4 regions of the Exiguobacterium sp. E17S genome follow, and region 2 is predicted to be linked to each of the others. Evidence: riboswitches for the same ligand, from Rfam matches in the RefSeq annotation. Region 2 holds a riboswitch; each other region holds the start of a gene.
The links. Region 2 has a riboswitch for S-adenosylmethionine ahead of mtnK (S-methyl-5-thioribose kinase). Riboswitches for the same ligand answer to the same signal wherever they lie in the genome.
Positions count from the first base shown of each region.

Region 1: linked by a shared signal. The riboswitch ahead of AC3B4V_RS13285 (amino acid permease) and the one ahead of mtnK (S-methyl-5-thioribose kinase) in region 2 are both predicted to bind S-adenosylmethionine.
Region 3: linked by a shared signal. The riboswitch ahead of metK (methionine adenosyltransferase) and the one ahead of mtnK (S-methyl-5-thioribose kinase) in region 2 are both predicted to bind S-adenosylmethionine.
Region 4: linked by a shared signal. The riboswitch ahead of AC3B4V_RS07475 (methionine ABC transporter ATP-binding protein) and the one ahead of mtnK (S-methyl-5-thioribose kinase) in region 2 are both predicted to bind S-adenosylmethionine.

Region 1 is NZ_JBYLRU010000004.1:175,666-181,751, forward strand. Features, by position in the region: gene mmuM (homocysteine S-methyltransferase) at 1-530, opposite strand, end outside; gene AC3B4V_RS13285 (amino acid permease) at 505-1,908, opposite strand; SAM riboswitch class I at 1,986-2,087, opposite strand; gene AC3B4V_RS13290 (polysaccharide pyruvyl transferase family protein) at 2,196-3,662, opposite strand; gene AC3B4V_RS13295 (ketopantoate reductase family protein) at 3,867-4,781, opposite strand; gene AC3B4V_RS13300 (GntR family transcriptional regulator) at 4,964-5,680, shown strand; gene gntK (gluconokinase) at 5,673-6,086, shown strand, end outside.
Region 2 is NZ_JBYLRU010000002.1:304,064-310,149, forward strand. Features, by position in the region: gene AC3B4V_RS10755 (2-hydroxy-3-keto-5-methylthiopentenyl-1-phosphate phosphatase) at 1-626, opposite strand, end outside; gene AC3B4V_RS10760 (2,3-diketo-5-methylthiopentyl-1-phosphate enolase) at 623-1,813, opposite strand; SAM riboswitch class I at 1,884-1,985, opposite strand; SAM riboswitch class I at 2,191-2,294, shown strand; gene mtnK (S-methyl-5-thioribose kinase) at 2,373-3,539, shown strand; gene mtnA (S-methyl-5-thioribose-1-phosphate isomerase) at 3,536-4,585, shown strand; gene AC3B4V_RS10775 (sugar ABC transporter substrate-binding protein) at 4,597-5,679, shown strand; gene AC3B4V_RS10780 (sugar ABC transporter ATP-binding protein) at 5,676-6,086, shown strand, end outside.
Region 3 is NZ_JBYLRU010000001.1:1,389,037-1,395,122, forward strand. Features, by position in the region: gene mnmM (tRNA 5-(aminomethyl)-2-thiouridylate-methyltransferase MnmM) at 1-321, shown strand, start outside; gene AC3B4V_RS07180 (serine aminopeptidase domain-containing protein) at 372-1,076, opposite strand; gene AC3B4V_RS07185 (GNAT family N-acetyltransferase) at 1,155-1,643, opposite strand; gene metK (methionine adenosyltransferase) at 1,781-2,989, opposite strand; SAM riboswitch class I at 3,118-3,244, opposite strand; gene pckA (phosphoenolpyruvate carboxykinase (ATP)) at 3,479-5,047, shown strand; gene AC3B4V_RS07200 (EAL and HDOD domain-containing protein) at 5,171-6,086, opposite strand, start outside.
Region 4 is NZ_JBYLRU010000001.1:1,444,603-1,450,688, reverse strand. Features, by position in the region: gene AC3B4V_RS07495 (class I SAM-dependent methyltransferase) at 1-180, shown strand, start outside; gene AC3B4V_RS07490 (S-ribosylhomocysteine lyase) at 184-648, shown strand; gene AC3B4V_RS07485 (PLP-dependent cysteine synthase family protein) at 645-1,568, shown strand; gene AC3B4V_RS07480 (bifunctional cystathionine gamma-lyase/homocysteine desulfhydrase) at 1,561-2,727, shown strand; SAM riboswitch class I at 2,785-2,889, shown strand; gene AC3B4V_RS07475 (methionine ABC transporter ATP-binding protein) at 2,967-3,989, shown strand; gene AC3B4V_RS07470 (methionine ABC transporter permease) at 3,986-4,651, shown strand; gene AC3B4V_RS07465 (MetQ/NlpA family ABC transporter substrate-binding protein) at 4,684-5,517, shown strand; gene AC3B4V_RS07460 (MDR family MFS transporter) at 5,597-6,086, shown strand, end outside.

The sequences.
Region 1 (6,086 bases), on a different contig from region 2:
CGGAACAACACGACAGCTTCCTCGAGCGACGGAATCGTCTCAAATGCCAGCAGATCAGCCCCCGCTTCAATCAATGCTTCGATCCGTGGTCTGTGGAAGGCTTCTAGCACATCTGCTGACACTCCATAATGACCGCGATACTCAGAACCATCTGCTAAGTAGGCACCATAAGGACCCACTGATCCTGCGATTAATGCGTCACTCTTTCCGCTACGCGTGCGTGCGTTTTGCGCCAAGGTGACCGTTTGTCGAATCAGCGACTGTGCTTCCTCTGTCGTGATATGACGTTGCTTGAACCCTTCGATACTTGCTTGATAGCTTGAAGTGATGGCAACATCGGCACCTACTTCAAAGTAGTCACGATGGACGTGTTCGATCTGTTCCGGTGCTTCGATTAAGAGACGTGCTGACCAAAGCGGGTCGTTCAGGTCGAATCCCTTCTGTTCAAGTTCGGTTGCAAGGGCACCATCTAAAATGAGAAAGGGAACTTCCTGTAATCGTTGATCAACTGGATTTTTGATTCGGGACATCTTCAACACTCCGTTTCTGAGAAGAATTCGTGAACGCATGAACGACATAACAGATCACGATGAATGGAATACCACAGTACAAGGCAATTCGTTGTGTCGGATCAAATCCGATACCAATCAAGGAAATCAAACAAACGACGAAAGCGGCGATCGGTACGAATGGAAAGAGTGGTGTGCGATAGACCAATTCGTCGACCGTATGCCCTTCACGAAGAAATTGCTTCCGGAAGCGATACTGGGCAACGCTGATACTCATCCAAACGACGACGACAGCAAGACCGGAAATCGAGACGAGCGCGATATAAACACTTCCTGCTGCATAGATGCTAGACAGCAAGGCAAGTCCTCCGCCAAGCATGCTGAACAATACGGCTCGAAGTGGAACCCCACTTGGCGTCACCTGGGCGAAGAATCGTGAAATCATGCGTTCGTTCGCAAGCGACCAGAGCATCCGAGAGGCGGCGTAAAGTCCAGAGTTCGCTGCCGACAAGATCGCTGTCAAAATGACGAAGTTCATCACGTCTGCTGCGTAGGGAATTCCGATTCGTTCAAACACGGCGACGAACGGACTTTCGAGTACACCTTTCCCATCCGTTGGTAATAAGACGGCTAACACGATGATCGTACCGACGAAGAAGAGGACGAGTCGCAAGATTGTCGTCCGGATCGCAAGCGGAATCGTCCGTTTCGGATCGACTGCTTCACCCGCTGCGACACCGATCAATTCCGTTCCCGAGTAAGCAAAGTTCACGGCAAGCATCGTCATGAAGATGACGAAAGCGCCATTTGGGAACAACCCGCCTTCGGTTAACGAAGAAAAGAATGGAGCCGGGCTACCATCTTGCAGTGGAATGAAGCCGACGATTGCTCCCGCACCGAGTAAAATGAAAGCAATGATCGTCACGACCTTAATGGCGGAAAACCAAAACTCGACTTCAGCAAACACGCGAACCTTCAAGACGTTGATAACGAGGATCATCGCAGCGAACAATGCGCTGAACACCCATACAGGAATCGACGGGAACCAACGTTGCATCAAAATGCCTGCTGCCGTGAATTCTGAACCAAGGGCGACCGTCCACGTCAGCCAGTAGAGCCAGGCCACTGTATAACCGGTGCCGGGTCCGATGTACTTCGTTGCGTACTTATGGAATGATCCGGTTTCCGGCATGTGCACGGCGAGTTCACCGAGACTTAACATGACTAAGTAAACGACGACGGCCCCAATCAAATACGATAAAATCGTTCCGACGCGTCCTGCTTGTTCCAACGTATAACCTGTACTTAAAAATAATCCTGTTCCAATGACACCACCTAACGACAGCATGATCAGATGACGTGATTCCATCTTGCGTCGAAATGCTCCGCTCGTTTTCATGAATCCATTTCCTCCTCGTTCCACCTATTTCAAACAAAAAACGCATCCTCACGGATGCGTCGGTCGACAATTCGGAAATCTTATCGATCGGGTGCAGCACCCGCAGGAATTAGCACAGTATCTTTCGACCTGTTGCTGAGGTTTCATAGGGCCAGTCCCTCCACCTCTCTGGATAAGTATGTAATTGTTCCTAACCCTATCAAGTCTTTTTCAAATTGTCAACACAATTCAGAATACTCCTATCAAAAAAACATTCCGCATCGTATCGATCCGGAATGTTTGGAGGTTTATTTTTTGGCGAATAAATCCGCTGTTTTCAAGGCTGCACGAACCGCTTTCCGATTCAATGTTCCTTGCTGGTGCTTCATTTTCTTCGTTTGGGCAGCCAATTGCGCTTTGAGCGCCGCAATCTCTTGATCCTTTTGAGCCGTTCCTGTTTGTTTCTGCAATGCTTTGATTTTCTTATCTTTTTCAGCTAATTGTGCTTTTGTTTGTTTTTGCGCATCCGCAATCTTCTTCTCTTGTTCCGGGAAGAACCGTTCAAAACGAGCGACTGCTTCCTCAAGACTTACGCCAGAGATCGGTTGGACTGGTGGGAGCAACTCGGTTTGCGCCATTTGACGGTCAAACGGTACATTCTCAGGATAGTTCGTCTCTTGGTAGATATGCTCAAGATTGTTCACGTTCAAGAAGTCAACGAAGTTGTCGAAGTTACGCGCTTGAACACGTGCCGGACTTTGGAAGTCAGCGCTTGCTACGACGTCGGATAATTGTGTATCCGCTGTGATGTCGTTCGCCCAAATGTGCGTCAACTGATGGTAATCCGTCAATTCGCGCATCCGTGCATCTTTTGGAATGAGGATACTCGGCGTACCTGCAAGCGTTGCTGTGATGTTTCCGTGCAAGCGTGCACCAAAACTAAGGTCTGCTTGTCCGATGAAATCGAACCATGTCTGTGCGTTCAAGAAGAAACGAACCCGATCATTCATGTAAGCAGGATCCGACATTTTCACCGGATAGTTCGTCACTGAAAGATCTGCGATCGGGTGCGTCCCTGTATACGTCAACTTCAGTTCCTTCATCCACTGGGGAATGAAGTAATGATTTGGATACTCTTCCATCCCACGTGTAATGAAATCGAGGACGTTTTGTGGAGCTAAACGTGACGAGTTGACCGTAATCATCGACTCAGGTGTGATGTTCGTTTCACGGATGTGCAAGTCGCGACCGAACGCGTACATCGAAGGACATCCGATGACGCGATGATCGATCCCTTCGCGGAAACCAAGACGTGTTAAGTATTTCGACGTAATCTCCCCGCGAAGACCCAGCATGCTCGAGCGCTCGAGAACGGCACTGACGAATGCTTTGACATCTTCATCGAATGGGAATCCACCATCTAAGTCTGGTTCAAACGGTGCACGTAACCCTACACCGATGACGACGACTGGAATCTTTAATTTTTTGATGAGACGTGTATATTTCCGTAACGTCGGTACGAATTCTTTTCGGAATGCGTCCGCTAACGGAATGACATAAAGGTCAAAGTTGGCATTGATTTCGTCTGCCCGTTCTTCGTCGTAATAGTAATAGTCAGGTGTGATCGTCGTACCTTCTGTCATCAACGTCCGAAAGATACTGTATTGATAGATAAGATTTCCAACGTTTCCTCCAATGGAATTATGTTTCATCAAATAAGGAGCATCGAACTGTTCGAATGGTGTCATACCTGCACGAATAATAATACGTTTCATAATGGATAAACTTCCCCTCTCGTCTGCTTCATTCGTCCTTGCAAGAAAAAATACGGAAAAATATATTATCAGTTTTTTTCAATCTCATTAAGAATAGATGAACTTTATTTCGGAAGTCAACGATTCCTAAGGGAAACAGGTCTTTCGTCATCAAAACGAAACATTTGCACCACTCCATCATTTTTCTAAAATAGAAAAATGTGACTATCTAATCGTTTCGAGATACATGCGTAGATTCGCTTCGACTAATTTCAAGGCATACATCTGATCAGTCGTAGCAGGCTTCAATAATGCACTGAAAAAATGTTCCACTTCGACGGGCTGACCCTTTTCCATGTCCCGTAACATCGATGATTTCATCGTATCTTCCATTGCATGCATCTGCTTCAGTAAGACCGCTTCTACATCGTCATTAAAGACTGCGCCTTGTTCTTCCATCGCCTGTTTCGCTTCCGCCATGACGTCTAGGATCATTTGACGTCCAACAGCTTCTTTCCGAATCGGACCGATTGCTGAGCGAAATAGCGTCGTCACGCCCGCGAATGTCGAAATGAAGAGATACTTTTGCCACATGTCATCCATGATATGCATCGAATACTTCATTGGTGCCTTCGCTTTCGCAAAACACGCTGCGATTTTCTCTAGACGCGCTGTTGGTTTACCGGTTCGTGAACCAAATAGCAGCCGATGCGACGGGCTTGTCTGTACAATGCGCCCTTCTGCATCAAGCGTCGACTCAATAAAGCAAAGACCACCCAAAACTCGATCTTCTCCAAAGACTTCTGTTAACCGTCGAATGTGCTGCATGCCGTTCAACAAAGGAATGATATACGTCTCGCTCGAAACGAATGGCGCGATGTCCTGTAGGACGTCATCTAAGTGATAGGCTTTCGTTGAAAGCAAGATGACATCAAATGCACGATCCGGTCGCATGTCTCGTGTTATCAACTGAGGCGTAATCGTCATATCGCCATGAGGACTAGTGATGTGTAGTCCTGTTTTTTGTAGTTGTTCATATCGATTCGAACGGACGAGGAATGTCACCTGCTCCCCTTGCTCAGCAAGACGACCTCCGAAATAGCCTCCAACTGCCCCTGCACCTACAACTAACATGTTCATATGTACTATCTCCTCCTTACCCGTTCTGTGCGTTGCTTACTCCTTCACCCTAACATATTTGGAACCGATTTCCTGATTTCTGCGTAGATCGATCCGTTTTAAGTTAAGCGTTTGCATTTTAGAAAAAAACGTATATACTAACTTGTATACAAGTATACTCACTTTAGAAATCAGGTGATTCCATGTCAGAAATGTTATACCCCTTGAAGTGGTTATCAAAAGCCTCCGCCGGAGATCGTGTCGCACACGAGCTACGGATGCGCATCATTTCAGGAAGGATTGAAAGCGGTACCATCTTATCTGAGAACAAATTAGCCTCTGATTTTTCAGTCAGTCGCTCGCCTGTCCGTGATGCGTTAAAGGTCCTTGCATCCGAACAATTGATCCGTCTCGAGCGGATGGGAGCGGTCGTCGTCGGTTTGTCTGAGCGCGACATTCAGGAAATCTATGATGTCCGGCTACTTATCGAAACGTTCGTCTTCGAACGACTCGTCAAAATCGAACGGGCAGAACTCGTCCGGGAACTCAGTAAGATTCTCGAAATGATGAAGGTTGCCATCAAATACAAGGATGCCGATGAATTCTCCTTCCAAGATGTACTGTTTCATGAAACAATCATCCGCTCGATTGATCATGGATATGTCAGCATGATTTGGCAAAATCTCAAACCGGTCATGGAAAGTTTCATCCTCCTATCGATGCGGGTACGATTCGAGGAAGACATCGAAGACTTCGAACGCATCCTCGCGAACCACGCCTTGTACATCGAAGCGATCGAGACGGGCGACCGTGAACGGATGGTTGCTTCCTTACATCAGAACTTTGATGACGTCCAGGAAGTCGAAGATCTCTGGAAAACGCAACAAATGATGTCGAAAGGAGTCGATTCACATGACTGAATATATGTTAGGCGTCGATATCGGAACGACGAGTACGAAAGCGGTCTTATTTACGACAAAAGGAGAGGTCATCGGACAAACGAACGTCGGTTACCCGCTCCATACACCAAATCGCTCGACGGCGGAGCAGGATCCGGAAGAAATTTTCGATGCTGTACTCGAATCAATCCGCTTGATCACGAAACGTCATCCGAGCATGCCACCAAAGTTCGTCGCGTTCAGTAGTGCCATGCACAGCTTGATCGCAATGGACGCACAACATCAACCATTGACTGCCTGCATCACGTGGGCGGACAGCCGGAGTGAAGCATGGTCGAACAAGATCAAGGAACAGTATGGTCTATCGATCTATCACCGGACCGGAACACCAATTCATCCGATGTCACCGCTCAGCAAAATCAGTTGG
Region 2 (6,086 bases):
ACGATATCGTGGAACGTCTCAAACGGTGTATAGGCGATATCGTTCTCTTCACACAACGTGATCAGATAATCACGGGCATAGACACGATCCGCTTGTTTCGCGAGTTCGAAGTCCGTCACCGAGTCACCGATGACGATGATGACGTCATCGTCTTTGCGCAATGCCCGGGCAACGGACGTTTTACAACAGCCGCACCCGTTCGTGCAATGGGCATCGCAGGCGTTTGGCCAATCGATATGGACGAATGGACCACTGAAATCGGCGACGTTACAGTAAATCTGTTCTTGTTCAAGGAATGGCGCTAAGATCGGTTCGACGAAAAAGTCCATTCCACCGCTGACGATCGAAAAATCGATTCCTTGACGACGACTGTACTGAAGTAACTCCGAAAATCCGTCGCGAATGACTGCACGCTCCAACAAAAAGTCAAGATAGGCTGTTTTTCCGTCAGACGGCAGAAGTGCGAACATTTGCCCGACACCACTCTGAATCGATAGCGTTCGGTCGAGTACGCCGCGTTTCAACGGTTCGAAGTCACTCGCTGGCGCAAATTGTTGCATGAGTGCGATGATGTTATCTTGCGTCGTCACCGTACCGTCGAAGTCACAAAGAATCCGTACGGTCATGACTTGATCCCCCAAGCGTCAAGGGCGATCCGTAATTCTTCATGACGCGATGCTGCCGCCGATAGGGATTCATTTGCGAGTGCCGCATCGAGTGCCTGGCGGAAAGCAATGACACCAGCCGCAGCACCTTGCGGATGACCATGTACGCCGCCGCCGGCGTTGATGACGGAATCGATCCCGAAGTCTCGTACGAGTTGAGCGACGAGTCCAGGATGAATACCGGCTGAAGGAACCGGGAAGATTGATTTCGTCTGACCGAGACGGGTCGCTTCGACCGCGATGCCACGGGCGACATCCTTTGGTAAAGCGACATTGCCGTAAGGAGACGGGAATAGCGTCAAGTCTGCTCCGGCAGCACGCGGTAATGTGCCGAGTAAGACAGGGGCTGCGACTCCGTGATTCGGGCTAGCGATCAACGCACCGCTATATGCCGGATGATTGAAGATAGGAACGTTGATTTCCGGATCACTTGCCAGTTCACGTAAGACATCGAGTCCGTATGTGAAGGTATTCAGCAAGAAAGCAGTCGCTCCAGCATCAATCAATCGCTTGGCTTGATCCTTGAGCGTAAAGACGGGACCGCTGAGTGTGATCGCATATAACGCACGTTTACCGGTCCGTTGGAAGTGAGCATCGATGACCTCACGTCCGATCCGTGCCCGGTCAATCGTCGGTGTCAACGGATTGTCGTATAGGATCTCATCGTCTTTGACGAGATCAATCCCACCAGCGAGTTGTCCTTCGAGTTGATCACGAAGGAACGATAAATCGCGTCCGATGACTCCTTTGAAGATGCTCATTAATAATGGGCGATCTTCGACACCGATCAAGGAACGGACCCCTTCGATCCCGAATTTCGCACCTGGAAAGTCCGACGTAAATGTATCGGGTAGTAGCAATTCCGTTAGTTTGATTTCACCGTCGAGTGAGAGTTTCCCGAAGACGGTCGTCAGAATCGCAGAAAAGTCGCGCGATACGTTATGTTCCGGGTAACGAATCGTGATATATCCTTTGCCATCGCGCTCTTCGGTATGTACGACTTCCCCTTTGAACGAGGCGAGTTGTTGTTGTTCGAGATGATTCAGTTCCGTCCAAGAACCGACTGTCAGACCAAGCGCGAGTTGTTCAGCGCGCTGCTCGAGTCGATCACGGGCAGTCAATTGATAAGTAGCAGTGATATAAGCCATGTCTTTCCTCCTTCAACAAAAAAATGGTCTCTCGTCAGCGACAAGAGACCATGAATGATTCGAACGTGGACTCTTATCTGTCAGCTTAGTAGCTGCAAGAATTAGCACCGTGCCAAAAGGTCGGTTGCTGCGACATCGTAGGGCTTGTCCCTCCGTCTGCTCTTGATAAGAATTGGATGAAATTGTGAAATCTAATTGCAATTTTTACATGAGAATCGCCACTTGTCAAACTATTTTTAGAAAATTTATTTTTTTGAAAATACTCTTTCTATAGATGACTTAAAAATGATATCCGTTTCTGCTTGATTTCGATTTGACAGCGAGGAAGTCGATTGCGTAAGATTCAAATCAATATCACACACGACAACTACATACGACTCTTATCGCGAGTTGGCAGAGGGAATTGGCCCGATGACGCCGCAGCAACCGACCACTGGGCACGGTGCTACATCCAACAGACGTTTCGTCTGAGAGATAAGAGGACGCAGTGACTTTTCTGCGCCTCTTTTCGATGACGAAAAGAGGCGCTTTTTCGTGTATCACATAGGGGGAAACTGAGATGACATATAAAGCATTCACAGAACAGGACGCGATTGATCGTGTTCGGACATTAGGACTGATCGGCGATGGAGCCGTCGAAGCAGAAGAGATTGGCGACGGGAACCTCAACCTCGTCTTTCGGATTCGAGAAGGCGAACATCGCTTGATTTTAAAACAAGCATTACCATATGCGAAGGTCGTCGGGGAGAGCTGGCCGTTATCGCTCGAACGAGCGTGGATCGAGCAATCCGCACTCCGTGAATTCGCACGGCATGCCGTACCGTTCGTGCCACGTGTTTTTCATGCTAGTCATGAAGAGGCGTATACGGTCATGGAAGATCTTTCACATCTGACGATCGTTCGAAGCGGTTTACTCGCAGGTGAACAGTATCCGTTGCTTGCGGAACATATCGGTTCTTATCTCGCTCGGACGTTATTTCATACATCGGACTTTGCGCTTGGTCCGGTTGAAAAGAAACGTGTCGCCCGAACGTACTACAATCCAGACTTGTGCGACATCACGGAAAAATTAATCTTCACGGATCCGTTCCATGACGCGGAGACGAACGAGATTGAAGCCGGGCTTGAAGAAGAGGTGGCATATTTATGGGCAGACGATGAGTTAAAACGCGAAGTCGCAAAACTTGAAGCGCTCTTCATCACAAAAGGAGATGCATTGCTGCACGGCGATCTACATACAGGAAGCATCTTCGCCTCGGTGACGGAAACGAAGGTCATCGACCCTGAATTCGCCTTTTATGGTCCATTCGGATTCGATGTCGGACAGTTCATCGCCCACTTATTCTTTGCAGCATACCCCGATTATTCAGCACTTCGTGATGCCCGGATTCGCGACATCGACACGTTCTGGCTGACATTTGCTTCAACGTTCCGTGCCTTATGGGAACGGGAAGCCGTCGAACCATTCCGGACATCGGGGCTCGTCGACGATGTATTGAGCACGATCTTGCAGGATGCCCTTGGCTTTGCCGGTTGCGAATTGATTCGGCGGACGATTGGTCTTGCACCGGTCGCTGATTTAGAATCAATCGATTCAACGACGGAACGCTTAGAGCGGAAACGTCACGCTCTTCGTCTAGGAGCGGCGTTAATCAAACGCCGTACAGAATGCCGGACATTCGATGATTTACGAAACTTTGACGTAACGGAGGAACTCAGCCGATGACTACATTCGTTCAAAGTATCCGTTACGAAGATCGTATCTTGACGATTCTCGATCAGACACGTCTACCGCAAGAAGAGCACTATGAAGTCATTGCTGATCTCGCGCAAGCGGTTGAGGCGATTAAACAACTACGTGTCCGGGGCGCACCTGCGATCAGCTTATTCGGTGGATTCGTGCTCGTTCAAGAAGCGTACCGCTTTGAAGCAGAGCTACCGGTCTACAAGCAAGCCTTGCTTGAGACATCGGCGACGTTACTCGCGACACGACCGACGGCCGTCAACTTGCGAAATGTCCTCGATCAATTGAATCCAATCATTCAAGACGGGACGTCGGTAGAAGAGATTCGCGAACGGTTGGAAAAACGGACGGTCGCCTTATACGACCAGGATGCGCAGACGTCACGTCAAATCGGGATTCATGCACTGGAATTGTTCCAGTCAGGCGACCGGATCCTAACGATTTGTAATGCTGGATCGATTGCGACCGCTGCTTATGGAACGGCACTTGCGCCGTTCTACATCGCAAAAGAACGCGGCATCGAATTATCCGTTTTTGCGAGTGAGACGCGACCGTTACTGCAGGGAGCACGATTGACGACATGGGAGCTGCAACGTGCCGGCATCGATGTCACGTTAATTACGGACAACATGGTCGCCCATACGCTGAAAGAAAAACAGATCGATGCGATCATCGTCGGTGCCGACCGCATTACACGAAACGGAGATACCGCGAATAAAATCGGGACGTTCCAATTGGCATTGCTCGCGCAAGCTTTTGGTATTCCGTTTTACGTCGCAGCACCGCTCTCGACGTTCGACTTCTCGCTCGTTTCCGGAGACGCGATCGAAATCGAAGAACGTGATCCGCAGGAAGTGACGACTGTCCAAGGTGTCGCGACAGCACCGGAAGGCGTCGCTGTCTTCAACCCGGCGTTTGATGTCACACCACACACATTGATCACGGGCATCATTACCGAACTTGGTGTCATCACGCAACCGAATGAAGAAACGATTGAACAATTAACAGGGCTTCAACCCCTCGGATAAGGAGATATGTCATGAAAAAACTAGCTTACGCCGTCCTAGCACCGGCACTGTTACTAGCGGCTTGTGCGAATGGAGAAGCCACGACGACGAAGGTCGTCAAGGATGTACCAAAAGGGGTTCAATCGGACGTCAAGATCGCCGTCATCCGCAACCTAGCATCGGACGACCATACGAAACAATTCCTTGATGGCGCACGAAGTGAAGGCGAAGCGCTTGGCTTTAAAGTCAGCACGTTCATTTCGGAAGGTAACGACGTCAAGTTCAAGGAGCTGGTCGCGCAAGCGATTCAGCAAGATTATGATGGGCTCATCATCTCGCATGGTAAGGAAGACTACGCCTATGACATGATTAAACCAGCGGTCGACAAAGGGCTGAAGGTCGTGACGTTCGATACGGTCACGAAGAAAAAAGGAACGACGTTAAAAGGTGTGACGGAAACATTCCAAAACGATCATCAACTCGCGAAGCTATCGCTTGATGAAGTGACGAAGGTGACGGACAAAAAGCCGGTCCGTGTCATCAAACTTTGGTTCGGACCAGGTTTTGCCCCGCTCGATCGTCGTCAGGAAATCTATAAGACGTACGAAGCAGACGGTAAGATCAAAACGCTTGAGACGGTTGGACCGACAAACTTCCAAGATGTCCAAGGGGATATCGCAACGAAGATGAATGCGATTCTCGCGAAATATCCGAAAGGAAGCATTGATGCGGTTTGGGGAGCGTGGGACGAAGTCGCAAAAGGGGCTTACAAATCGCTCAAGGATAATAAACGTCAAGAAATCCCGCTAATCTCGATCGATGTCTCGAATCAGGATATCAACCTGATGCGTGAAAAAGGCAGTAACTGGGTCTCGACGAGTGCGGTGGATCCATTCTTGATTGGACAAACGGACATGCGATTACTGGCTAAGAAAATCGCTGGCGAGAAGACACCAGATAGCTTTGATCTCGACGCGAAACTCGTGGAGCAGAAGGCGTTGAAGCAGGATACGACGATGTACAATCTCGATACGATCATCAAAGGATGGAGTACATCGGACAAATTCAATGAACCGTGGATGGACCGGTTGCGTGACGTCCATAAAAAACAATGACGTCTACCAATCATCACTTGAAGATGACTGGGATTTCACTGGCGTTTCCAGGAGTGCAAGCCTTAAAACAAGTCTCGTTTGAAGTGAAATCCGGTGAAATCCACGCGCTTGTCGGTGCGAATGGTGCCGGTAAGTCGACGTTGATGAAAGTCTTATCCGGAGCGGAAACGGCGGACGAAGGAACGATCCGTCTCGACGGGAAGGAGTTGTCCATCACGTCACCACGTGATGCGAAACAGATTGGAATCGATCTCGTCCAACAAGAGGTCGATGTGGCGCTTGTCCCGTATTTGACGGTCGCTGAGAATATCTGTCTCGATCTGTTGACGGACGGAACGATGACTGGCTTCGTATCCCAACGCCGTTACATACAGCGTGCCAAGGAAGCGTTAGCGACATTACAGGCG
Region 3 (6,086 bases), on a different contig from region 2:
CGTCTTTCGGACGAACAACGTCCTGTTCGTGCCGGTGTCTTCAATCTCGGCTACCTGCCTGGAAGCGACAAATCGATCACGACGACAGGTGAAGAGACGCTCGAAGCACTCGATGCCCTCCTCCCGGTCCTCGCTCCCGGCGGTCTTGTCGTCCTCGTCGTCTATCACGGTCACCTGGAGGGAAAACGGGAACGCGACGCTGTCCTCGATTACGTCACAGCCCTTGATCAGCAAGATTATGCCGTTCTCCAGTACCGTTTCTTGAATCAACAAAATCATCCCCCGTTTATCATCGCGATCGAGAAAAAAGTACGCGGATGATGGGACACAAAAAAGTGATGCCCCTTTTTAGAGGCATCACTTTTGTTATTTCATTCTTCAACAAGCTTAAAGAACAACATTAATTTTTCTGCAAACCGTGTGTTCAACCGTTCGAAACTAAAATGCGGAAATCCGTGTAGACGTTGTAAGTAAATCTGATCGCCACCCATTTTCCGGCATACTTCAAGCGTCAACTTGACGTCTGCGAACTGATCGTCCGGTGCATAAAAACAAGCCAAGTTCACACGCGGCAGTTTTTTTCGTTCCTCGTCATGTACGACGATCTCTTCTTCGATTTCCCGGTACTGTGCATAGGTCAGTTCACCGATGCGAACGGTATCTTCCGTACTTTGACCAAACGGCAACGTACCGAGTGGCGCATCGGGCCGGAAACGATCGAACGCACTTGCAAAGACTTGTTTGACGCCTCCGAGTTGTTTTGACGGATGCCAATCAAACAACGGTGAAATGAACGCAAGGCTTGCGACCGGTAATTCATATTCTTGCAACAGACGATTGACGACGAGTGCGCCCATGCTACAGGCAACGATATGAATCGGTAGCTTGCGTTTCCCGGCTTCACGTAATGCTTCTTTTAACAGTTGACCATGCTCTTCAAACGAGATGCGACGTGGTGCGTCGACAAGTAATACTTCATACTCTCGTTCGAGTACCCGAATCAAGGCTTCACTCGGACGGGCACGCAGTTGTAACGGATAGACTAATACGATGATTCCTGTTGGTTGTTCAACCACAAACTCACCTCTTCACTTCATACTTCCTTTTTACGATACCTTATTTCAAACGCACACGAAACCGTCCCAAGACGGATTTCATGAGGCGACATGGCGAAGACGAATGACAGATTCTACTTGCCCAAAGACTTCTTCCGTCATCTCACTGAGTTCTTCAAAACCGAATGAGGTTAAGAACTGACGTGCTTTATAGTTACGTGCCTCCACGTATACTTCGAGTGGGACGGCTCCTTGTCGTTCGAGTTCACGGATCAGCCGTCGCCCGATGCCGTTTTGCTGATATTTCGGCAAGACGTACAGACGAATGATCTCCCACGTTCCCTCAACATCAACAGCATGAATGAAACCGACGATTTCCTCATCGATGATTCCGACATAAAAATACTCTCCCCGTGCTTCTTCCGCCGTCCGGATCGCACGAACGACTTCTTCTTGCGGATACGCCTCCTGCACGAAATGCGCTTTCGAACGTTCGGAATAGATTTCTGCATACGTATCCAACCAAGATGTGACGGCAATGTCATGAATACGTCCTGCATCAGCTGGAATAGCTTCGCGTATTTCCATAATCGGAACCCCCCTTTGTATTCATACGAATCGACTCATGTACTTTTACCCTCTTCTAGAAAAAACATTCGTTTCCTGCAAAGTTCCCCGTAAACAAAAAAGTCCGAAAACCCGCGTAGGGTTCTCGGACTTTTTGATTATGCGAAACGTTTTGCTTGTTCTTCAAGAACTGCTGCTTTATCTGTTTGCTCCCATGGAAGCTCAACATCTGTACGACCGAAGTGACCGTATGCAGCTGTTTGACGATAGATCGGACGACGGAGATCAAGCATGTTGATGATTCCAGCCGGACGAAGATCGAAGTTTTCAGCAACCAATTCGACGAGTTGCGCTTCAGGAAGTTTTCCTGTACCGAATGTGTCAACCGCGATTGATACTGGGTGCGCGACACCGATTGCGTACGCGAGTTGAACTTCTGCTTTATCTGCAAGACCTGCAGCAACGAGGTTCTTCGCGACGTAACGTGCTGCGTATGCAGCTGAACGGTCGACTTTTGTTGGATCTTTACCTGAGAATGCTCCACCGCCGTGGCGTGCGTATCCACCATACGTATCAACGATGATCTTACGACCCGTCAATCCAGCATCTCCTTGTGGTCCGCCGATGACGAAACGACCAGTTGGGTTGATGAAGAATTTCGTTGCTGCGTCGATGTATTCAGCCGGGATGACCGGTGTGATGACGTGTTCTTTCAAGTCAGCTTGGATTTGCTCAAGCGTGACTTCTTCTGCGTGTTGTGTCGAGATGACGATTGTATCGACACGAACCGGCTCGTTGTTCTCGTTGTATTCGACCGTGACTTGTGTTTTTCCGTCCGGACGAAGGTAGTCGAGTTGACCGTTTTTACGCACTTCTGCCAAACGGCGTGCGAGACGGTGTGAAAGCGAGATTGGAAGTGGCATGAGTTCTGGTGTTTCTTTCGTTGCGTAACCGAACATGAGACCTTGGTCTCCTGCACCGATAGCATCGATTTCTGCATCAGACATGCTACCTTCACGTGCTTCAAGCGCTTGGTCGACACCAAGAGCGATGTCTGCTGATTGCTCATCGATTGATGTCAATACAGCACACGTGTCTGCATCGAAACCGTATTTCGCGCGTGTGTAGCCAATTTCACGAATTGTCTCACGAACGACTTTTGGAATGTCGACGTAAGTTGATGTCGTGATCTCACCTGCAACGAGAACAAGACCTGTTGTGACAGAAGTTTCTGCCGCAACACGTGCGTTTGGATCCGCTGCGAGGATTGCATCAAGAATTGAATCCGAAATTTGGTCACAGATTTTATCTGGATGACCTTCAGTGACTGACTCCGACGTGAATAGTCGGCGATTAAGGTTTGTCATGTATGACCCTCCCAAAAAAGAATTTGACGGTGTACTCATTTCCCCTAGTTGAGTGGGACGGTAAAATGAAAAAAACCTTTCCAAGTCCAAAAAATGGTCAGGGAAAGGTTGTGCGTTCTTCCTTTACCCTCTTATCGTTCGAAGTGTTTACTTCGCTTCAGGAGAGCACCTTTTCCCTCATTAATATGTGAATTAATGTAGGACGGTTGCCGGGTTTCTTCGGGCCTTGTTCCCTCCACCTGCTCAGAATAAGAGTATCCGTTACGAATTACATGATATAAAGTTGTACCTACTCTGTCAAGCAAGGTTTCAAATTCTAGTCGAAACTTTTTGAAAGAGATGTTAAACTGTTAATGCTGAAAGCGTTTCCAGATAAATAGAAATCAGCACCAGAAAATGATTGCTCTCTCTTTAGTATGTCATATATAATAAATGTGTCATACTAAATTCAGTGAGCCAAAACCAACGTAGGGGAAAGGTGGGGTCAGGATGCCGATGACGGTCCTGAATATCGAAGAACTACTCAAGAAAGAGCATGTGTTCAAACAACTATCTGTTGCTGAACTTGTCGAACATGCGATTCGAAACGAAGAAGGTGTCCTTGCTGAGAACGGCGCATTATCTGTAGAAACGGGGAAATTTACAGGTCGTTCACCAAAAGATAAGTTCATCGTCCGTGATTCTTCCTGCGAGTCTCACATTGATTGGGGTCATGTCAACCAACCAATGGATGGAGACAAATTTGAACAATTGTTGCAAAAGGTTCTTCGTTACATGAACGAAGCCGATCAGCTCTACTACACAGAAGCTGCTGCTGGAGCAGATACGCACTTCACCCTTCCGGTCCGTGTGCTCACACAATACGCTTGGCATAACCTGTTTGCCAAACAACTTTTTTTACGCGAGTATCCTGAAGTGGCTGCCTTCGAACCGTTCACGGTCGTCTATGCGCCACATTTCAAAGCAGATCCTGCCGTTGACGGAACGAACTCCGAGACGTTCATCGCGATGTCGTTCGAACACCGGATCGTCTTGATCGGTGGAACGGAATACGCGGGAGAAATCAAAAAATCCATCTTTTCCGTCATGAACTATCTCTTGCCACAAGAAAATGTCCTTTCGATGCACTGCTCGGCAAACGTCGGACACGAAGGCGACGTCGCCTTGTTCTTCGGTCTATCCGGTACTGGTAAGACCACCCTGTCAGCAGACGATAGCCGTCAATTGATTGGGGACGACGAACATGGTTGGTCGCACGACGGTGTCTTCAACATCGAAGGTGGATGTTATGCAAAGACCGTTAACTTATCGCGTGAAAAAGAACCGCAAATCTTTGACGCGATCCGTTTTGGAACCGTCCTTGAAAACGTCGTGCTCGACGAAGCCCGTCATCCTGATTACGATGACACATCGTTGACGGAAAATACGCGTGCTGCTTATCCGATCACTGCAATCGATAATATCGCTGTTCCGTCACGTGCTGGTCACCCGAAGACAATCGTCTTCTTGACGGCTGATGCTTACGGTGTCTTGCCTCCGATCAGTAAATTGACGAAAGAACAAGCGATGTATCACTTCCTATCAGGATATACATCAAAACTCGCCGGAACAGAACGCGGTGTCACGGAACCGGAAGCAACATTCTCAACATGCTTCGGTTCACCGTTCCTTCCACTGATGCCTGAAAAATATGCGACGATGCTCGGCGAATTGATTGATCGTCATGGTGTCACTGTTTATCTCGTCAACACAGGCTGGACAGGTGGTGCTTACGGAACAGGTAGTCGCATGAAGCTATCGTATACACGGACGATGGTCAATGCTGCCGTCAACGGCACACTCGCAACGATTCCAACAGAAGAACATCCGATTTTCGGACTTCATATGCCACTTGAAGTTCCAGGTGTTCCAAGCGAGTTACTCAATCCGGTACGCGTCTGGTCGAATCCGGACGAATACGACACACAAGCGCGGTCACTTGCTGAGAAATTCCAACACAATTTCCTTCGCTTCGAAAGTGCGACGGATGCGATCAAGTCAGCTGGTCCACGCCTATAAAAAAGAGCCTTCGGGCTCTTTTTTTATGTTTAAAAATCGGTAAATCTCTTAAGAAATTAATTCATGATCAACAAAAAAAGAAGTGCACGTTTTTCTCGATCAAGAAAAACATGCACTTCACTTTTAGTCTAAAACAGAATCCGTTTTTTCTTGAATATGTGTTTCTTTTTGCTTGAGCCACACCTGACTTTCTGCTAGTAGCGCATAGGAACGAGTAAGCGAGACACCTAAACGTTGACTGAGTAGTTCGAACTGATCAAAATCACCGCGATCTGCACTGATTGCAAGCACTAAACAATCCCGAAACGGATGATCTTTTCCTTGTAGAACGACCTTTAGAGAATCTTCAATTGGCAGTTGGTCGATAATGTCGTCGATATCCACAGACAATAACGCATCAATGTGTGATAACAGACCGATCATATAAGCACTCTCCGGCTTTAACGTACGCGTCTCTTTCGCAAACAACTCGCAAAGTTTTGCACAATGTAAGGAAGACCGGAGTAACTCATTTGACCATTCGTAAGGACTAGCAAGCTTCATCTCGCGTAAGACAATTAACGAAATCCAGCTTTTGAGTTGCGAGAAGCCAAGTAGTGAAATGGCTTGACGAACAGAGCTGACTGTATTTCGTAATCCCATTCCTGGAGAATTAATCAGTTGCAGTACTTGAATGCTGATATACGGATTTGCTTCAATCTCATCAATGACTTCATCGTATTTTTCATCCGTATCGAGCCATTTTAGCATCTTCAGCAATACCGGCAATTGAGGAGGGACAGCTTTTCCCTTCATCAACATCGGCTTAGCGTAAAAATAGCCTTGGAACCAGTCATATCCCATCTCAAGACAACGTGTGTGATCCTCATGTGTCTCGACTCGTTCGGCAAGCATCTTAATATGGGGATAATTACGTCGGACGATATGCAGGATTGCGCTTTGCTCGCGAGGGGAAATCGCCTCGATGTCGATTTTAATTAAATCAATTAGCGCGAATAATTCTGTTCCATGTTGACGAAGTAAATCCGTTTCAAAATCA
Region 4 (6,086 bases), on a different contig from region 2:
CAAACGATTCGTGAAGCACGTGCTCAAGGGTTTGATGCGTTAGCGGAAGATCTCGAACGCGAGTTCTACCCGTTGGTTCCAGTTATGGAAGAATTGTTTACAGCACGAGGATTCACTGTTAAATTTATACAATACAATCACTTCGTCTGGCTCGTAGAAGCCGAGAAAATGGGGGAATAAATCATGGCACTTCAAAAAATGAACGTCGAAAGCTTTAACCTGGATCATACGAAAGTCAAAGCACCTTATATCCGCGTCGCGGGTTATAAAGAAGGTAAAGTCGACCAAGTCGTCAAATACGATATTCGTTTCACGCAACCAAACGTTGAGCAAATGCCGATGCGTGCGATGCACACACTCGAGCACTTACTTGCTGAAAACATCCGTAACTACTCGGATGATGTCATCGATGTCTCGCCAATGGGATGCCAAACAGGTTTCTACATGGCGATGATGAACTTCGACTCGGTCGAAAAAATGAGCGAACTCGTTGAGAAGACGTTGAAAGACGTCCTCGCAGCAGAAGAGATTCCAGCGCAAAACGAAGTCCAATGTGGATTTGCGAGCGCACATGACCTCAAAGGAGCGAAGCACTATGCCGAGAAAATGCTTGCCGGTCGTGATGAATGGGACATCGTCTTCGGATGATCGCGAACAACGTCCGCGACCTCGTCGGAAACACACCACTCTACGAGATCACTTCATTCGATTTGCCTGCTGGTACGCGCATTTTGGCGAAGCTCGAATGGATGAACCCTGGGGGCAGCGTCAAAGACCGCCTTGGCATTCAACTCGTTGATGCAGCAATCGAAAACGGACATGTGACACCAGGCGGTACGATCATCGAGCCGACAGCCGGGAATACCGGCATCGGCTTAGCGCTCGCCGCTAAAAAATACGATCTCAAAGTCATCTGTGTCGTTCCGGAAAAATTCAGTCAGGAAAAGCAGACGTTGATGCGGGCACTCGGCGCAACCGTCGTCAACACGCCGACTGAACTCGATATGCAAGGGGCTATCGACCGGGCAAAAGAACTCGGTCAGGAAATTCCGAACAGTTACGTTCCGTTACAATTCGAAAACGAAGAGAACCCAGTCACGTATCAGCGGACACTCGGTCCTGAGCTGATTGCGGACTTGCCGCACATCGACTGGTTCGTTGCCGGTTGTGGTTCAGGTGGTACGTTCGCCGGAACAGCGGACTTCTTAAAACAACGTCTCGGTACAAAAGCAGCAATCGTCGAACCGGAAGGCTCCGTCTTAAATGGTGGTCCAGCCGGTCCGCATAAGACAGAAGGCATTGGAACAGCAAAATGGCCAAGTCTCGTTCCGCGTGAACTCGTCGACGAGATTCATACGATTTCTGACCGTGATGCATTTGACGCGGTTCATACACTCGCTGCTCGCGAAGGATTACTCGTCGGTAGTTCAGCAGGTGCAGCGCTCGTTGCTGCGCTTGATATCGCGAAGCGTCACCCCGGCAGTACGATCGTCACCGTCTTCGCAGACAGTGCCGAACGCTACTTAAGCCAACAAATCTTTGAAAAGGTGGACGAAACTCATGCGTAAGAAGACAGCATTGATTCATGGAGGAACAGGTGTCGACCGGGCAACAGGAGCCGTCACACCTCCGATCTATCAAACAAGCACATACAAGCAGGATAAAATCGGTCAACTTAAGGACGGATACGAATACTCACGGACAGCGAACCCGACACGGACGAGCATCGAACGATTGATTGCGGATCTCGAGGGCGGCGCACGTGGTTTTGCCTTCGGTTCTGGGATGGCAGCGATTCATGCCGTCTTCCACTTGCTTGAGTCTGGCGACCACATCGTCATGACAGATGACGTCTATGGTGGTACGTTCCGCTTGATGCAACGCGTCTTACCGAAGTTCAACATCGAAGTGACATTCGTCGATACGACGGACCTTGCGGCAACGGAAGCAGCGATCCAAGACAACACGAAGATCGTCTACGTCGAAACACCGACGAACCCGTTGTTGAAAGTTACGGATATCGCAGCAATCGCAACGATCGCCAAACGTCACGATCTTAAACTCGTCGTCGACAACACGTTCGCGACACCATATCATCAACAACCACTCGCACTCGGTGCAGATATCGTCTTGCACAGTGCAACAAAATACATCGGCGGACACTCGGACGTCGTCGCTGGACTTGTCGTCGTCAAAGATGATGCGCTCGGCGAAGAGCTTCACTTCATCCAAAACTCGACAGGCGGCGTACTTGGACCGCAAGACAGCTTCTTGCTCGTCCGTGGTCTTCGTACACTCGGTATCCGGATGGATGCGATCGAAGAGACAGCACATGATCTCGTTGCGTTCCTACAAGCGCAAGATATTGTCTCAAACATCTTCTACCCGGGACTTGCATCGCATCCTGGTCACGACATCCAAGCGAAACAAGCGACTGGATTTGGTGGGATGATCAGCTTTGATGTTGGTTCAGCAGCGAACGCAGAAAAACTCGTCGAGGCGACACACTTCTTCACACTTGCTGAAAGTCTTGGTGCCGTCGAGAGTCTGATTTCGGTGCCGGCACGGATGACGCACGCGTCGATCCCAGCAGAACGTCGGGCAGAACTCGGTATCACGGACGGTCTCGTTCGGATTTCAGTTGGACTTGAAGACGCAGAAGATTTGAAAGAAGACTTAACACGTGCTTTCACGTTCCTCGAAAAAGTTTCTGAAAAAACTGTTTGACAACAAAAATAACCCCTGCTAATATTCAGAATATATTCTACAAACTTAATACCGAAACTCTTATCGAGAGTGGTGGAGGGACTGGCCCGATGAAACCCGGCAACCGCGGATCTAATCCGAAGTGGTGCTAATTCCAGCAGACAAAAGTCTGGGAGATGAGAGCAAATGGTTTTGTGTACTGAAAAGTGCGCGCGTTTGCTCTAAAACGCGCGCACTTTTTTATTTTAGGAGGGACAGTTGTGATTCGTTTACAAGACGTAGGAAAGATTTATCGCTCAAAGCGCGGAGCGGTCGAAGCCGTCGCGAATGTCGATCTGACAATCGAGCGCGGTGAAATTTTTGGAATAATCGGTTATTCCGGAGCAGGGAAATCGACCCTGATCCGATTACTGAATATGCTCGAAGCACCAACGAGTGGTTCAATCCAAATCGATGGTGTTGAAATGACATCATTAAAACCAAAAGAATTACGAGGCGTCCGCAAGAATGTCTCGATGGTCTTCCAACACTTCAACTTACTGTGGTCACGGACGGTCGAAGAGAACATCATGTTCCCACTCGAGCTCGGTGGCTTCCCGAAAGCACACCGCAAGGAACGAGTCGCGGAATTGATCCAACTCGTTGGTTTAGACGGACGCGAAAAAGCCTATCCGTCGCAATTATCGGGTGGTCAAAAGCAACGTGTCGGTATCGCTCGGGCACTGGCATCGAACCCAGACGTTCTCTTATGTGACGAGGCAACAAGTGCACTCGATCCGAAGACGACGGACTCAATCCTTGAGTTACTCGTTGACATCAATGAAAAACTGAAACTGACGATCGTCTTGATCACACACGAGATGCACGTCATTCAAAAAATCTGTCACCGGGTCGCCGTCATGGAAGCCGGTAAAATCGTCGAGCAAGGACCGGTCGCAGAGGTCTTCCGTCATCCGAAGCAAGCGATGACGAAGGAGTTCGTCAAACAATTGACGTCGCCTTCGGAAAACGAGTTGACGTTCGCGAAACTACGCGAACGGTACCCAACCGGAAAAATCGTTCAGTTGACGTTCGTCGGATCGACAGCGGAAAGCCCGATCCTCGCGGAAGTCATGAAGGATTCACCGGTCCTGTTCAACATCATCGGCGGAAACGTCGGTCAATCACAGGAAGGGGCACTCGGTACACTGTTCATTCAGTTGATCGGGGAAACAGAAGCAACACAAGCGGTCATCACGAAGCTTCAAGCCAGTGATGTTGAAGTGGAGGTGGATCACCGATGATTTCATTCTTTGACAACCTAGATTGGGACATGGTGTGGGAAGCGACAGGCAGTACCGTCTATATGACGGCAATCGCTGGGGTTTCGACATTCGTTCTCGGTTTGATCATTGGTTTACTATTGTATGCGACAAACGAAGAGTTATTGTTCAAGAATCGGGCGTTCTATTCAGTGTTGAGCTTGATCGTCAACGTCTTCCGTTCGATTCCGTTCATCATCTTACTGATCTTATTGATTCCATTTACGACAGCAATCGTCGGTTCGTTCCTCGGACCAACGGCAGCATTACCGGCACTGATTTTCGGTGCTGCACCATTTTACGGTCGGATGGTTGAACTCGCGTTACGTGAAGTCGATAAAGGTGTCATCGAGGCAGCTGAATCGATGGGGGCGACGAAGTTCCAAATCATCTATAAAGTCTTAATCCCGGAAGCGTTGCCTGCCATCGTTTCTGGTATCACGGTCACACTCGTCTCACTTGTCGGTTATACGGCAATGGCCGGAGTAGTCGGCGGAGGTGGACTTGGGGACATGGCCTTCATCGAAGGATTCCAGCGTTCTCAAAACGATGTCATCGTCATTGCGACACTCTTAATCTTAGCGATCGTCTTCGTCATCCAAATCATTGGTGATTTGCTGATCCGTGCGATCGATAAACGTTAATTCAAATTTTATTCATATTGGAGGAATCATTCATGAAAGTTTGGAAAAAATTCGTAGGTACTGCTGCTGTATCCGTCTTAGCAATCAGCCTTGCTGCATGTGGCGAAAAATCATCAGGATCAGGTAGCGACGACAAGACACTCGTCGTTGGTGCTTCAAACGTACCGCACGCTGAGATTCTTGAGCACGTTAAAAAAGAATACGAAGCAAAAGGCTACAAGCTTGAAATCAAGAAGTTCCAAGATTACGTACTTCCGAACAAAGCACTCGCTTCAAAAGAAATCGATGCGAACTACTTCCAGCATGTACCGTATCTTGAGCAACAAGAGAAAGAAAACAAATCATATAAGTTCGCGAACGCAGGTGGTGTCCACGTTGAACCACTCGGTATCTATTCGAAGAAATACAAGTCACTCGATAAGTTGCCAAACGGTGCAACGATCTTAACGAGCTCAAACGTCGCGGAACGCGGTCGTGTCTTGACGTTCCTTCAAAATGAAGGATTGATCAAACTCAAAGATGGTAAAACGACAGATGCACAACTCGGTGATATCGCAGAGAACCCGAAGAAACTCAAGTTCAAAACGAACATCGAAGCATCACTTCTTCCGCAAGCTTACAAAAACAATGAAGGCGACGCCGTCCTCATCAACACGAACTACGCGATCGATAACGGTCTGAACCCGTTGAAAGATGCGATCGCTTCAGAAGATGAGTCGTCACCATACGTCAACATCATCGTTACACGTGACGGCGATGAAAAAGACAAGCGTGTCACAGCACTTCTTGACGTTCTGCACGAGAAGAAAAACCAAGATTGGATCCTCGACAAGTACAAAGGTGCAGTCGTTCCAGTCAGCAAATAAGTTCACCGAAACCGGCATCCTTCCTATATAATGGAAGGATGCTTTTCATTTGTCTGAAACAGGGGTTAGGGGGAATCATATGCAACGCATTCGTCAACTGCATCCGTTGACACTCGGGGTCTTGTTCGGGACGTTTTTCTCGCGTCTCGGAACGTTCATCACGATGCCGTTCTTCGCCATCTACATGACGACCGTCCTGAAGTTTGATCCGGTCGATGTCGGCTGGGTCCTCAGTATCTCAGCGATCGCCAGCCTCATTATGAGTTTCATCGGTGGTACCTTGTCGGACCGTTATGGACGGCGGGCGATGATGCTTGCCGGAACGATCGGATTCGCGATCGTCTTCATTGCGCTGGCACAAGTCGAGACGTTCTGGGCATTCTTTACGCTCAGTGCCTTGAACGGGGTCTGTCGCTCAATCTTCGAGCCATCTGCTCGTGCCTTGATCAGTGATACGACGGATGAAGCGAACCGGTTGTTCGTCTTCAATATCCGTTACGCGATGATCAACATCGCAGCAGCGATCGGACCGGGAATCGCTTTACTGCTGAGTGCAGGGAACACGTCCG